Regions from separate parts of the [Micrococcus luteus] ATCC 49442 genome, predicted to be linked through region 2. Evidence: riboswitches for the same ligand, from Rfam matches in the RefSeq annotation. Region 2 holds a riboswitch; each other region holds the start of a gene.
What was found. A riboswitch is a leader RNA that binds a small molecule or an ion and turns the genes downstream of it on or off. The one in region 2 is predicted to bind thiamine pyrophosphate.

Region 1 (3,243 bases), 3.1 Mb from region 2:
GCGTTGACATGGCCGTCAACAGGCACCTGAACAACCTGATGCTGCTCGTGGCGCTTTCCGTTGTCGGTTTCATCGGCTCGGTCACGGTGGCACGCTTTGTGGCCGACCGGCGGGAGCAGACCCATGAGTCCTGAACCGAACGTGGTGGATGGCATCATCGATACCCTGACGGCGGTTTTCCTGGTGGTGGGTGCGCTGATGTCCCTGGCCGCCGCCGTCGGCCTGCTGCGCTTCCCGGACCTGCTGAGCCGGATGCACGCGGCCACCAAGCCGCAGGTGCTGGGCCTCTTCCTGCTGCTCGCGGCCATCGGCCTGCAGATGCGGACGCTGTGGGTATGGCCGGTGCTCCTGGTGGCGTGGATTTTCCAGTTGCTGACGGTGCCGGTGTCCGCACACATGGTGGGCCGCTCCGGCTACCGCACCAAGCACCTGCACCGCGAGCTGCTCAGCTCCGATGACCTGGACGCCGTGGTGGAGAAAGCCGCGCAGTCGTCCAGGGATAACGCCTCCGACGCCGGCGGGCGGGACTGATTCCCGGCCGGGACTAGACGATGTCCTGGCTCTTGGCGAAACGCGTGATGGCCCGCTGCGTGCCGCGGTTGGCGAGGACCTGGATGATGGTGCTGACCGAGGCTGAAATGAGCGCAAACGTCAACGCCGAGCGCAGGCTTGTGGGGGTGTCTTCGTCCTTGCCTGTGGGGGGCTTACGGCCGGTGGACTTTTCCCACACGGTATTAACCACCTTGGTGCCGACAAACCCGGCGGCGAGGCTGATTCCTGTGCCGAGCAGCTTGATGAACAGGTTCATGGGTTGAACTCCTTGTGGCGGATCGGGGACTGCCTTTAGCCTAACGTGATCAGGCCGGCGGTCAGCACCTAGGGCTGCCCCATGGAGGCCAGTATTTCCCGCAGCGCCTCCACCACGAGGTTGTGGTCCTGCATCTGCGGGAGTCCGGAGACAGCCACCGTCGCCACCGCCCCGACTCCCGTGACATAGACCGGGAAGCAGCCGCCGTGGGCCGCGTAGGTCGATTCGTCGTACCAGCCCTGGTCCTCGATCCGGCCGCCGCCCAGCCTTCCGCGCAGGCCCACCAGCAGGGACGGGACGTCGTAGCGCGCGGCGGTGCGCTGCTTCGCCCGGATCCAGTGCCCGTTGTCGGGCGTGGCGCCGTCAAGGGCCACATGGAAAAGGACGTGTTCACCCTTGGTGATGTCGATGGCGATGGGCAGCTTCCGGGATTTGCCCAGCTCCACCAGCAGCAGCCCAAGGTTGAGGGCGTCGTCCTTGGTAAACCGGGGGAACTGCAGCTCGCTGACCTCAGCCTCTATCCGCGCGATCAGCGCCTCGAGCGAGCCTGGCGGCTGGGCTTCGCTGGAGTCGGGATCGAACACGGTCACATTCGAGGCGTCGGCAGTCATGGCCCACAATCTACCGCGCCTGCGGTGTAAACTGGGTCACGCCCATCAGGGCAGATTTATTTACGACAGGGGAGCGCCGCCGTCGGGCACTGCAGGGATGCAGCCGGTGGATGGGCGCTGAGAGTGCGGACAGCCGCAGACCCTCGAACCTGATCCGGTTAGTACCGGCGCAAGGGAGTCGAGCTTCTCAGAGTGTCCGGATCCGGGCGGCGCAGGCCGGGCCGAAACCGCGAATACTCTCCCCTCCTGTACCTCAGGAGGCAGAAATGACAACAGCAGGACTCAAGAAGGCCAGCTATTCCTGGCGCGTTGTGGACATTGTGGTGGCGGCTTTGATCGCCATCGCCGGCGGCGTCATTTTCTGGGCCTGGTCCCAGGGTGCCGCGCTGGTGTCCGCGCCGATGAATGCCACGTACCCGCCCCTCACAGGCCTGATCGCGGGCGGCTGGATGATTCCGGCTGTGCTGGGCATGCTCATCATCCGCAAACCGGGCGCAGCGCTGTTCTGTGAGGCCGTGGCCGCGACCGGTGAGCTCATGATGGGTTCCCAGTACGGCACCACCGTGCTGATCTCCGGCATCCTGCAGGGCCTCGGCGCCGAACTGGTGTTCGCCGCCTTCGCCTACAGGAAGTTCAATCTGCCCGTGGCCCTGCTCGCAGGCGCCGGCGCCGGACTGTTCTGCGGCCTGAACGATTCCTTCGCGCCCTGGGGCTGGAACATCGCCTACGAGGCCGGCGACAAGGCCGCGTACATTCTGTTCTGCGCCATCTCCGGTGCCGTCATTGCCGGCGCCGTGTCCTGGATCGCCACCCGCGGCCTCGCCAAAACCGGCGTCCTGAGCTCCTTCGCGTCCCGGAAGGCCTTCTCGGAACCCGTCTTCAACTGATGACCGCTTTCGACGCCGGTGCTTCCGCGGTGCGCCCCGCTGCGGTATCAGCCCATGGCTGGGGCTGGCGGCACGCCGGCCGTGCCGCCCCCGCCGTCCAGGGGCTGGACCTCGACATCGCCCCTGGTGAGCGGGTGCTGCTTTTGGGCCCTTCCGGCGCAGGCAAATCGACGCTGCTGCACGCCCTCGCCGGGGTGCTGGGGGACGAAGGGGACGACGCCGACGAGACCGGTTCGCTGCTGATCGACGGCGTTGCGCCGCGGAGCCGGCGCGGCCGTGCAGGGCTGATGCAGCAGGATCCTGAAACGCAGGTGGTCCTCTCGCGGCTGGGCGACGACGTCGCCTTTGGCGCCGAAAACCTGGCCGTTCCGCGGGACGAGATCTGGAAGCGGGTCCACGAGGCGCTCGACGACGTCGGGCTGCGCAGTGCCGGCGGATCCCCGGGTGCCGCCCGGCTCCCGCTGGACCACCCGACGTCGGCACTGTCCGGCGGGCAGAAGCAGCGGCTGGCGCTGGCGGGCATCCTGGCCATGCGGCCGGGACTGATCCTGCTGGATGAGCCGACAGCCAACCTCGACCCCGCAGGCGTCCTTGAGGTGCGGGACGCGGTGGGCCGTTGCCTCGACAAGACGGGTGCCACGCTGGTGGTTGTTGAACACAGGGTGTCCGTCTGGAAAGACGTGGTGGACCGGATTGTGGTGCTGCAGCCGGGCTCGGCAGCGGCCTCCGGCGCTCCCGGCAGTTCGTCGGGCGTGCTGCTGGACGGTCCGCCGGACCGGGTGCTCGCTGAGGCGCGGGACATGCTGATCGGTGCCGGAGTGTGGGTGCCGGGCTATGTTCCGTCCACCCGTCCCCGGCGCGGCATTTCCGCCGGCAGTTCCGCCGTTGCCGGGCAGCTGCTGCTGGCCGCAGAGAACGTCGCAGTCTCCCGCGAGCG
Region 2 (3,243 bases):
AAACCGTCACCAAGAACAACCTCGAAGCGGCCGAAGAAGTAGTCCGCCAGCTCCGCCTCCGCGACATCGGCGGCATCATTGTCATCGACTTCATCGACATGGTCCTTGAGTCCAACCGCGACCTGGTGCTCCGCCGCATGGTGGAATGCCTGGGCCGTGACCGCACCAAGCACCAGGTGGCCGAGGTGACCTCCCTGGGACTGGTGCAGATGACACGCAAGCGCATGGGCACAGGACTCCTGGAAGTCTTCGGCGAGCAGTGCGAAACCTGCGCTGGCCGCGGAATCGTCACCCACGACGATCCTGTGGAGCACCGCCGCGCCAACACTGTCGCCGCCGAGCACCACGTGCAGCGCACGGACAGCCGCCCGGACACCCAGCGGATGGACAGCCAGCGCAGCGACACCCAGCGTCCGGACGCACAGCAGGGCGGCCGGACCGACCGGAAGCGCCGCCGCGGCCGTGGCGGCCAGCCCCTGGAGGTGGCACCGGCAGCTCCGGTGCAGATCCACACGGTCCACCCGGACCCCAGCGACGCCGAGCGCCACGCCAAGGCGGAGGCCACGCGGGCAGCTCTGGCCAATATTGCGGCCGCAGCACACGCGGCCCACCTGCATGACGACGAAGTAGCCCAGGCTGCTGCGGCGGCCCGGGCCGCCGGCACGGAGGCCCCCGCCCCTGCGCCGGAACGGTCGGAAGGTGAAATTACCGGCCGCCCGGCCGCCGTGCTGACTTTCGGCGGTGAACAGGTAGTGCTGCCGTTCGTGGAGCACCATGAGGATCAGCCGCAAGCCCCTGCCCTGACCCTTGACCGCCTGGCGGAGGCCTTCGCCAGGCTCGGCGGTCCGGCCCCTGAAACCGAAAGCGGTCAGGAGGCAAGCCAGCCCGCCGAGGTCAGGCAGGCAGAGCCGGAAGTGAGCCGGCAGGCCGTCAGCGCGCCCGCTGCAGCCCCTGCCCGCCAGGTTCCCGCCGTTGTTGAACGGGACTACTCGGATCACACCCAGCAGCCCGCCACCCGACGGCCGCGGCGGAACCGCAGTGCCAGCCGGGCCCAGGGCGCAGCCAATGCCACCACGGTGGAGCATCACGAAGCTGTCCCTGCAGCCGCGGCCGGGCACACGCACGCGGCCAAGGCGCCGGAGCCCGCCAAGGCTCCCGCAAGTGCCAAGCCGGTCGAAACCAGCGCGCCGATCATCCTGGGTGTAGGGGTTCCTGCCTCAGAACTCTGATCCTCCGCCGGACATAGGTCGGGATGCCCGGACACGCCCTTCATTGGGGGCGCGTCCGGGCATTCTACGTCCCGGCTTCATCTTCGGGCGGTGGCACCAAAGAAAGGCTAGGCTGGGTGACTGACACGGGGTGCCGGCAGAAAGCCGGCTGAGATCCAGACCCGTAGAACCTGTCCGGTTAGCACCGGCGAAGGGATGTCTCCTTGGCTTCGACTTATGTCCTTCCTCCCGCAACCCCCGATTTTCCAGCGGCCCTGCCGCCACTGACTACCCCGGGACCAGCAGCCCCGGCTGCCGGCCCCGCCTTTGCGCCATCGGGCGCAGCGGATGTTCTGACCCATACTCCGCGGGTGTTGTCCATTGCCGGCTCGGATCCGTCCGGGGGAGCCGGGATCCAGGCTGACCTCAAAAGCATTGCCGCCATGGGCGGTTACGGCATGGCAGCCATCACCGCTTTGACGGTTCAAAACACACTCGGCGTCCAGGCAGTCCACGTTCCCCCCGCTGCGTTCCTGCGCCAGCAGCTTGACGCCATCAGCGACGACATCACCATCGATGCAGTCAAGATCGGCATGCTGGGCAACGCGGAGGTGATCGATGCGGTCCGCAGCTGGCTGGAAAAGGTACGTCCCGCCGTCGTGGTCCTCGATCCGGTGATGGTGGCAACCAGTGGAGACCGGCTGCTGCAGGAGCCGGCCGAGACGGCCATGCGGGCCCTGCTGCCGCTTGCGGACCTGATTACACCAAACCTTGCGGAGCTCGCCATCCTGGCAGGGGAGTCCCATGCCCGGGACTGGGCGGAGGCGCTGGAGCAGGGAAAACGGTTGGCCGCGGCTACCGGCGCCACGGTCCTGGTTAAGGGAGGCCATCTCGACGGCGACACGTGCCCTGATGCCCTGGTCAACGCCGGGGGACTGCTTTCCCGGCCGGTTGTGGAAGTGACGGGAGACAGGATCGCCACGCGCAACAGTCATGGCACGGGCTGCTCGCTGTCCTCGGCCATGGCAACTGCACAGGCCAGGCTGGGGGATTGGGAGGCGTCCCTGCTGCTGGTGAAGCCGTGGCTTGCCGGCGCGCTGCGGGCATCCGGCCAACTGGGGGTCGGCGGCGGCAACGGCCCGGTCCACCACTTCCACCATGTACAGCAGCCTCCCGCTGCCGGGGAATTCGCTGCACTCCTGCAGCGGACGGCGGCCCCTTACCTGGAGGCCATCTACGGGCTGGAATTCATCCGCGACCTGACGGCCGGCTCGCTGGCAGAGGAACAGTTCGCCTACTACCTCGCCCAGGATGCCATCTACCTCAACGGCTATTCACGGGTTCTTGCCCGCGCCAGCGCTCTGGCGCCGACAGAAGCCGCGCAGCTGTTCTGGGCCAGGTCTGCCCAGCAATGCCTTGAAGTCGAATCCGAACTGCACCGCAACTGGCTCAGCACCCGCACCGTGGAGCACGTCCTGGGCCCGGTCACCAAGTCCTATGTGGACCATCTGCTGGCCGCCTCAGCCTCCGGCAGCTACGGAGTTGCGGTGGCGGCCCTCCTGCCGTGTTTCTGGCTGTACGCCGAGGCGGGCAAGACACTCCACGCCCGGTTCCTTGCGGCAGGCGCTCCGGCGGAGCACCCTTATGCCGAATGGCTGCGGACGTACGCGGACGAGGATTTCGCGCAGGCCACGCGGGACGCGATCGCCTTGGTTGACGACGCCGGACGAAAGGCCTCCGGGGACGAGCGGGCTGCCATGGTTCAGGCCTTCAAGCACTCAAGCCGGTTCGAAGTGGAGTTCTTCGACGCGCCGCGGCTGCATGCCTGAACGCCGAAGGGCCACGCAGCCGGTACGATAGTCGGGCACGGTTTCGGATTGTCAGTGTTGTTCCCACCAGTGGGACCTATCACAGTCAAACGGCCGTAACCAGCCTCATTTGCGGCCGAAGGCGAAATTAGCGTATTCTAGATCTTCGGTGCTTACGCCAACACTTGGGTTACGACCCCACGGCGTTGAGGCACAGCGGGAACCCA
Region 3 (3,243 bases), 420 kb from region 2:
GTGTTGGGCAGGACCCGGATCCCGTGGTCCACCAGGAGCTGGAAGAGGGACCCGGACTCCGCCGGCGAGTACCGCCGCATCGCCACAGTGGTCAATTCCGTTCCTGATGCCAGGAGGGCGGCGCCCAGCCCGTCGAGGCTGGGCGCTCCGCCGGTGCCCATGATGAGGCGCGAGCCCAGCTCAACCCCGTCGATGACCAGCCGGTCCGCAGCCGCGGAGTGGTCCGTTGTGCTGATGCTGGTGGTTACTGTCATGATTTAGCCTCCCTGAACTGCGGTGACCAGTTCTACGTTGTCACCTTCGGCGAGCGCCGTGGCATGCCACTGGCTGCGCGGAACTACTTCGGAATTGTGGGCGACGGCCACACCGAGCTTCTGTCCGTCAGCCGCCTGGCCGTTGACGCCGAGGCGGCGGCCGGTGATCTGGCTGACGAGGCTGGTAATGGACGCGTCGTGCGGCACGGCATGCTGCGCGCCGTTGAGGGTGATGTTCATGCTGTTTCCTTTGTGGGTTGGGAAGTTACACGGGGAAGGCCGGAGAATCTGCCCGGGCTGAGGGCGTCCCAGCGGGCTTCATGCCGGCCGTCCAGCAGGTCCCGGCAGATAGCCGCCGCACCAGGGGTCAGCAGGACGCCGTGGCGGAAGAACCCGGTAGCAATGATCAGCCCGGGGATGTGCCCGGTGCCGGCTGCGCTGGCAGGTACCCGGCCAAGCAGCGGTGCATTGTCCGGCGTGGCCGGCCGCGCCCGGGCGGTGGATTCCAGGAGTTCCAACTCGGCGACGGCGGGCAGCAGCGCCTGGGCATCGCGCAGCAACTGGTAGACGCCGCCGGCCGAGACCGCAGAGCCCGCCCCGGTTCCGTCCCCCGCGGCGGATAGCGCGTCCTCCCGCTGGGTTGCGCCGATCACCACGGTGCCGTCCTGCCGCGGAACGATGTAGACCGGCACCCCGTGGACCAGGCCACGGACGGTGGAGGTAACCAGCGGGCGCAAATGCCGGGGAACGGCGAGGCGCAGGATATCGCCGTAGACAGGCCGCAGCGGCAGATGCAGCCCGTCCGGCAAGCCGGCGAGCGAGGCCGACTGCACGCCGTTGGCCACAATGGTCTCACCGGCGATGGCTGTGCCGCCGTTGGCCAGCGTCACCCCGTTGACACGGCCGCCCTCCCACCGCAGGCCCGTTGCGAGGTGATCGACGGCGAACCCGTCACGGGCACCGGCGACGGCGGTTCCTGCCCCCGGTTTATGGACGGCCAGGACCTGACGGAGCGAGGCCACCAGCTTCCGCGGATCCACCTGGTGGTCCGCCGGGATGTCCAAGGCGCAGGAAATTGCCGGGCTCAACAGCGGTTCCCTGGCCCTCGCTTCCCGGAGGGGCAGCGGCTCTACCACAAGCCCGTTCGCCTGCTGAACGCTCCGCAGGTCCATCAGGGCGCGGCGGTCCGCAGCGTCGGCGCCGATGGCGAGGGTCGGCGTCGTAATGTACCCGGTGTCCGCCGCCCCCGCGCGGGCAAGGTCCGCTGCAAACGCGGGCCACCGGCTTGAAGACTCGAGCATGACGTCCAGGAGGTCTTCCTCCTGGTAATGCAGTTCACTGACGGGGGCGAGCATGCCGGCGGCCGCCCAGCTGGCCCCGGAGCCGGGCGCGTCATCGATCAGGACCACGGACCGGCCGGAGCGCCGTGCCTCCCAGGCGATGCCGTGGCCAATGACTCCGCCACCGATCACGGCGACGTCCGCGTGCAGGACCATGTGTTTCCTTCCCTACGCCGGTACTAGCCGGATCAGGTCAAGCGGTCGGCTCTGATGCCCTCTCAGCCCGGCCGCTTTGTGACGGCTGTTACGGGCTCCCGCAGTACTCGCCCAGTTTAGGGGAACTATGGTGGTTTTCATGAACGCGCACTCCAGTCCCCACATCGTGCCCAGCTACTCCGCCCAGGCGACAGGCAGCACCCTTCCCGCCACCGCACGGCTATACCTGTGCACTGATGCCCGGCGGGACCGCGGTGACTTCGCTGATTTTGTGGACGCGGCATTCGCCGGCGGGGTGGATATCATCCAACTCCGCGACAAGGAAGTCGAAGCCGCCGAGGAACTGGAACTGTTGGCCGTACTGCAGGCAGCCGCAGCCCGACACGGACGGCTCTGGGCAGTCAATGACCGCGCAGACATCGCCATGCTGTCCGGCGCACCCGTCTTCCACATCGGGCAAAAGGACCTGCCCGTGGCGTCGGCCCGCACCCTGCTCGGCGCCGGGGCCGCAGTGGGCCTGTCCACCCACACCTCCGAACAGATCGAAGGCGCCATCCGGATGTCCGCGGCGGTGACTGCCGACGGCGGTCTGGACTACTTCTGCGTCGGACCGGTATGGGCCACCCCCACAAAACCCGGCCGGGCCGCCGTGGGCCTTGACCTGGTGCATTATGCCGCGGAGGCCGTCTCCGCAGCAGACAGCACCCTGCCCTGGTTCGCGATCGGGGGCATCGACCTGGGCAACGTCGAACAGGTGGTTGAAGCCGGAGCCGGCCGGATTGTGGTGGTGCGGGCCATTACGGAAGCCTCCGACCCCACGGCAGCAGCCGCAGCGCTCGTGGCGGCCCTGGATGCCCCCGCGTCCTGATGGTCCGGCGCCCGGCTCCTGAGAATCCGGCGCGCAGCGGGGCGGGGCGTGCACGAATCAGGGAAACCGGGCTAACCTGACTTTCGTGTCCCATCATCGGTTGGCCCCCAACGTCCACGAGCAGACCAACGCCCTCGCGGCAGCACTGAGCGCCCTGCGGACCGAGCTGGAACTGCCGGGTCCTTACCCGGCAGAAGCGGTCCGCGACGCCGAAGCGGCCGTTGCTGCGCACCAGCTACCCGCCACCGACATGACGGACGTTGAGTTCCTGACGATCGATCCGGCGTCGTCCACGGACCTGGACCAGGCACTGTTCATCGAACGCGCCGGCGCCGGCTACCGGGTGCTGTACGCCATCGCGGATGTACCCTCGTTTGTCCGCCCCGGCGGCAGCCTGGACACCGAAACGCGCCGCCGCGGCCAGACGTTCTACGCCCCTGACGGCCGGATTCCGCTGCACCCCGAGGTCATCAGCGAACAGGCCGGCAGCCTCCTGGCGGACCAGCTGTGTTCAGCGTTCGTGTGGGATTTCGGGCTCGACGACGCCGCGCACGTCTCCAGCGTCTCCGTCCGGCGTGCAACCATCCGCAGCCGGGCCAAGCTGGACTACAAGGGCGTCCAGGCG

Region 1: it holds a riboswitch for thiamine pyrophosphate, as region 2 does, so the genes downstream of both, GUV69_RS16250 (ECF transporter S component) here and thiD (bifunctional hydroxymethylpyrimidine kinase/phosphomethylpyrimidine kinase) in region 2, are expected to answer to the same signal.
Region 3: it holds a riboswitch for thiamine pyrophosphate, as region 2 does, so the genes downstream of both, thiO (glycine oxidase ThiO) here and thiD (bifunctional hydroxymethylpyrimidine kinase/phosphomethylpyrimidine kinase) in region 2, are expected to answer to the same signal.

The regions. Positions count from the first base shown of each region.
Region 1 is NZ_JAAAXP010000001.1:3,568,129-3,571,371, forward strand. It holds gene GUV69_RS16230 (MrpF/PhaF family protein) at 1-134, shown strand, start outside; gene mnhG (monovalent cation/H(+) antiporter subunit G) at 124-531, shown strand; gene GUV69_RS16240 (DUF4235 domain-containing protein) at 545-808, opposite strand; gene GUV69_RS16245 (heme-degrading domain-containing protein) at 877-1,419, opposite strand; TPP riboswitch at 1,477-1,613, shown strand; gene GUV69_RS16250 (ECF transporter S component) at 1,686-2,306, shown strand; gene GUV69_RS16255 (ABC transporter ATP-binding protein) at 2,306-3,243, shown strand, end outside.
Region 2 is NZ_JAAAXP010000001.1:502,435-505,677, forward strand. It holds gene GUV69_RS02320 (Rne/Rng family ribonuclease) at 1-1,229, shown strand, start outside; TPP riboswitch at 1,346-1,442, shown strand; gene thiD (bifunctional hydroxymethylpyrimidine kinase/phosphomethylpyrimidine kinase) at 1,562-3,037, shown strand.
Region 3 is NZ_JAAAXP010000001.1:80,709-83,951, reverse strand. It holds gene GUV69_RS00415 (thiazole synthase) at 1-254, opposite strand, end outside; gene thiS (sulfur carrier protein ThiS) at 258-494, opposite strand; gene thiO (glycine oxidase ThiO) at 491-1,750, opposite strand; TPP riboswitch at 1,743-1,862, opposite strand; gene thiE (thiamine phosphate synthase) at 1,890-2,618, shown strand; gene GUV69_RS00395 (RNB domain-containing ribonuclease) at 2,704-3,243, shown strand, end outside.